2 regions of the Pontibacter russatus genome follow, and region 1 is predicted to be linked to the other one. Evidence: riboswitches for the same ligand, from Rfam matches in the RefSeq annotation. Region 1 holds a riboswitch; the other holds the start of a gene.
What was found. Region 1 has a riboswitch for thiamine pyrophosphate ahead of GSQ62_RS05565 (class I SAM-dependent methyltransferase). Riboswitches for the same ligand answer to the same signal wherever they lie in the genome.
Positions count from the first base shown of each region.

Region 2: another riboswitch for thiamine pyrophosphate. It lies ahead of GSQ62_RS13940 (TonB-dependent receptor); the one in region 1 lies ahead of GSQ62_RS05565 (class I SAM-dependent methyltransferase).

Region 1 is NZ_CP047984.1:1,347,398-1,349,793, forward strand. It holds gene GSQ62_RS05560 (AIR synthase family protein) at 1-29, opposite strand, end outside; gene GSQ62_RS05565 (class I SAM-dependent methyltransferase) at 26-751, opposite strand; TPP riboswitch at 827-923, opposite strand; gene GSQ62_RS05570 (DUF2911 domain-containing protein) at 1,154-2,020, shown strand; gene GSQ62_RS05575 (class I SAM-dependent methyltransferase) at 2,111-2,396, shown strand, end outside.
Region 2 is NZ_CP047984.1:3,352,150-3,354,545, forward strand. It holds gene GSQ62_RS13930 (aldose 1-epimerase family protein) at 1-403, shown strand, start outside; gene GSQ62_RS13935 (hypothetical protein) at 483-731, opposite strand; TPP riboswitch at 961-1,057, shown strand; gene GSQ62_RS13940 (TonB-dependent receptor) at 1,117-2,396, shown strand, end outside.

The DNA.
Region 1 (2,396 bases):
TTTCCGGAGTTGTCTTCGAAAGCGCTCATTTCGCATCATTTAGCCGTACATGCAAACCGAAGAAATCGCCGTAGGGCTGGCTCCACTGCTGCACCGGAAACCACGCAGGGAGGCCGGTTGCCGTCCATGTTATCGTATAGTCCCGCCCCTGCAGTGCTTCCGCTATTACTGCTTTCAATTTATCGGGCGTGTAGAAGGTGGCGGTGACGTAAAAAGGGTTTTTGCCGAACAGCTCCTGGATTCTCCTTCTGGCCACCTTCGGGGAGTTCCGGTTCATCATCCCGAACACGATGCCGTACTTCCCGACGCGCACCGCTTCCCGGATCACCTGCACCGGGTTTTTGTAGTACTCAAACGTGGTGATGAAGGCGAGCGCATCAAAGGTGTGGTCCTTGAACGGCATGTGGTGTGAGTCGGCCAGCACAAGGTCGCCGTCGAACAGATGGGCGCCCTGCCCCAGCATGAAGGGAGAGAGGTCACCCCCGCTGGCCTCGATGCCGATCTCTTTCCACCAGCGTGTGAAGCGGGTGGTGCCACAGCCGAACTCCAGCAGGGTTTTCACCCGCCCGTCTTTTTTGATAAGATCGCCGATGACTTTCTTTTGCCAGACTTCCGCCCGTTTGTACCGCCCCTCGTACCAGAGTTCGTAGGTGTCGGTGTGGTCGCGGTTGAAGAACCACTCCTCGCGGCCCTGCCACTTGCGCAGGTCCTGTGTCACGAGGTCGAATTTTTGTTGTTGAAGGTTGCTCATGGCAGGTATTTTTAAGGTTAAAAATAGCCTGACGAGAAAAGCAGATAGGGAATGGCGGGAGAGCACCGCAAGAGGTGCTCAGATGACTTACATTCCTACGCTGGCATTATCCAGATCAGGTGCAGGGTATGATCTCAGCCTGATGTAATATCAAGCACCCCTTGTATGATGGGCCAAGGTATGAAATTTTTATAAAAAGGCGAATTAAATATAATGCCCGCACCTGCCTGCCGCGCCTGCCTCCTATATGGAAAAGCCTGCGGACACAGTGGAAGCCCAGGTTTGAAAAGATACTTGATAGGTGACATTTCAAGCGGTGCTGCCGGCAAATTACGCTGGCTAAATCCTGATTTAATGCGTAATATTGCAGCAGCAAAACACTCTTAATTTAGACGCACACCCATGAAGAAAACATTTATCGGCTTTGTACTTTCCGCTGCCCTTTTATTCGGTGCCGGAGCAACGCAGGCACAGGGCATCCAAATGCCGGCAGCAAGCCCCTCCCAGAAAGTGGAGCAGGCAGTAGGCCTTTCCACGGTATCCCTTGACTATTCCCGCCCTTCTGCCAAAGGCCGCACTATTTTCGGCGACCTGGTGCCTTACGGAAAAGTGTGGCGCACCGGCGCGAACAACTCCACGGTTATCAAGTTTTCGGACGAGGTGACCATCGAAGGGAAGAAAATCCCTGCCGGGGAGTACGCCATCCTCACCATCCCGAACCAGAACGAGTGGACGGTTATCCTGTCTAAAAACACCAAGCTGGGAGGCAACGTGGCCGATTACAAGCAGGAGGAAGACCAGGCGCGCTTCACGGTGAAGCCGCAGCAGAACCCGCGCAAGGTAGAGTCCTTCACCATCAACTTCGCCAACCTGAAGGCGGATGCCGCGGATGTGGAGATCCTGTGGGACAACACCATCGTGCCTTTCACCATCAAAACGGACGTAGACAACAAAGTGATGGCCCAGATACAGAAGGAGGCAATCGACAACGCGAACGCCGACCCAAACGTGTACGCCGCCGCCGCCAACTACTACCTCGAAACCAACCGCGACCTGAAGCAGGCCCTGGCCTGGATGAAGAAGGCCAACGCCAAAGACCCCAAGTTCTGGAACATGCACGCGCAGGCCAAGATCGAGGCAAAGATGAAGGACTACAAGAGCGCCATCAAGACAGCAGAGAAATCTATCGAGCTGGCGCAGCAGGCCAAGAACCAGGACTACGTGGCCCTGAACCAGAAAGCGATCGCCGACTGGAAGAAGATGAAATAAAGCCTAAGCCGCTTTTAACGTATAGAAAGCCTCCGGGGAAGTGTTTCCCGGGGGCTTTTTTATCCCTTTATATTTAAGACCACAGCTACCGTGCAAGAGGAAAAACAACATTCGGAGGAGCACCTGGGCCCGGCCCGGGAGTATTGGTGGAACGAGGATTACCTGGAGCTGCTGGCAAAGCGTTTATATATAGAATACTGCCAGACGCTGGTGGACATCGGCTGCGGCAAAGGCATGATGGGCTTCAAGTTCTCGAAGTATATGCCCCTCGGCGCCAAGGTATATGGCGTGGATTACGAGCCGGGCTATATAGAGGAGGCCCGGCAGCGGGCGCAAAGCCAGTTCGGCGGCAACAGCATCGACTATGAGTTCAGGG
Region 2 (2,396 bases), 2.0 Mb from region 1:
TTATTATATAGAGTTTGAGAAAGACGAAACAGTAAGCCGCCACCTGCTGAACGACGCGGGCCTGCTGAACGGTGGCACCGAGCGCCTGCTGGAGCAAAGCAACACCCTGCCCCTCGACCGCAGCTACTTCGACAAGGACGCCATTGTGCTGAAGCGCCTGAACTCGGAGAGGGTGACGCTGGCGAGCCGCGCCAACCCGCGCCGGATCGAAATGGATTTCAGGGGCTTCCCGTATTTCGGGATATGGGCGAAGCCAGGGCTGGCGCCTTATATATGCCTGGAGCCCTGGTGCGGCATAGCCAGCAGGGAGGGAGACTCCGGCGAGTTGCAGGACAAGGAGGGGATGAACGAGCTGCGCCCCGGCCAGATTTTTGAGCGCACGTTTACTGTTACCGTGCGCTAAAAGCGAAGGGTATATATAGCCGCGGCCCCCACTGAATCTTCATGTTCAGTGGGGGCCGCGGCTTTTATAGAAATTGCACTTAATGCAACGAGGGCTCCGGGAACTTCGGAGCTTTTATGTTTCTGAAGTCGTATTTCGGCTCAAAATCATTCAGGGGCAGTGAAATGCCCGGTGGCAGGTCCAAATCCGGCAAATCGTCGCCAAGCGGCTCTCCTCCGTCATCGTCGTTGTCAGTGGAGGGTGGGCGGTTAAATCTCTTGCGCGGAGCGAATGCATAGTAGGCCAGTATAGACAAGAGGGCTACGGTGTATAAGATGCTGATCATCATCGCGGTATGGCATTAATGTATTCCTGGTATATGGTGTTTGTGCTGTGGCAGAAAGTTCGCTCCCAGCGGGCGGACGGTTTGCTGCCCCGGTAGTCTTTACAACGTACTTTTGCCTAAACTGGTTATCCGTGAAAGACAAAATTTAAGCAGGTGTGCAGCGCCCGGTTCTAAAAGCTTTTCGGCGGGCGCGCAACCGACTTTGCTTTAGAACGGAAAGCCCGCTATCTTTGTGGCAGTTTAGGGGTGCCTTAATAAAACGGGCTGAGATCATACCCATTGAACCTGATCCGGGTAATGCCGGCGAAGGGAAAACACGGTAAACGAAATTTAACAGGATGCTAACCCCTGGCAGGCCTGTATGTTTCACCAGTTCATTTCAAGTACAATGCGTAATTTTTTGATTGCAGTGGCAGCCATGCTGTTGCCGTTGCAGCTGCTTGCCCAGTACCAGCTGGGCGGCCGCGTAACCAGTGCAGCCAGGGGCGAGGCCCTGGCCGGAGCCAACGTGGTGCTGGAGAACTCAGGCACAGGCGTGGCTGCAGGGGCCAACGGCACTTTCTCCTTCCCAAACTTGCCAGCGGGCAACTACACCCTGAAAGTGAGCTACCTCGGCTTTGAGCAGCAGCGGGTCGCAGTGGCCCTGCGGCGGGACACGGAGGTAGCCATAGCGCTGCAGCCGCAGGCCCTCCGGACGAGCGAAGTAGTAGTGCAGGCCACCCGCGCCGATGAGCACACCGGCACCACGTTCACCAACGTAGGCCAGGAGGAGATAGAAGCGCGGAATTTCGGGCAGGACCTGCCTTACCTGCTGGAGCAGGTGCCCTCGGTGGTAGTGACCTCTGACGCCGGTGCTGGCGTGGGTTACACTGGCATCCGTATCCGGGGCTCCGACATCACCCGCATCAACGTGACGGTGAACGGTATTCCGGTGAATGATGCCGAGAGCCACGGCGTGTTCTTCGTAAACATGCCGGACTTCGCCTCCTCGGTGCAGGACATACAAGTGCAGCGCGGCGTCGGAACCTCTACCAACGGGGCCGGTGCGTTCGGGGCCAGCCTCAACATCCAGACGGAGCAGGTGCGCCGCGAGGCCTATGCTGAGACAGACCACACCTACGGCTCCTTCGACACCTGGCGCAACAACGTGCGCTTCGGCACGGGCCTCATCAACGGCAAATTCGCCTTCGACGGCCGCCTGTCGCGTATCACGTCGGATGGCTATATAGACCGCGCCTCCTCCGACCTGAAATCCTTCTACTTCTCGGGGGGCTACTACGGCGACAAAACCTCCGTGAAGTTCATTACTTTTTCCGGCAAAGAGCAAACTTACCAGGCCTGGTACGGCACGCCCGAGGCGCTGGTATATGGCAACGCCGCCGATCTGCAGGCCTATATAAACCGCAACTATATAACCGGGGCTGACTCCGCCAACCTTGCAAACGCTGGCCGCAGCTACAATTACTACACCTACGACAACGAAACCGATAACTATCAGCAGGACCACTACCAGTTGCACCTGGCACATGACTTTATGCCGGGCCTGAGCTTTTCCGGGGCATTGCATTATACCTACGGGCGGGGCTACTACGAGCAGTTTCGTGCTGACGATGACCTGGCGGATTATGGCTTGGCCGATATAATGATCGGTGGCGATACCGTCTCCTC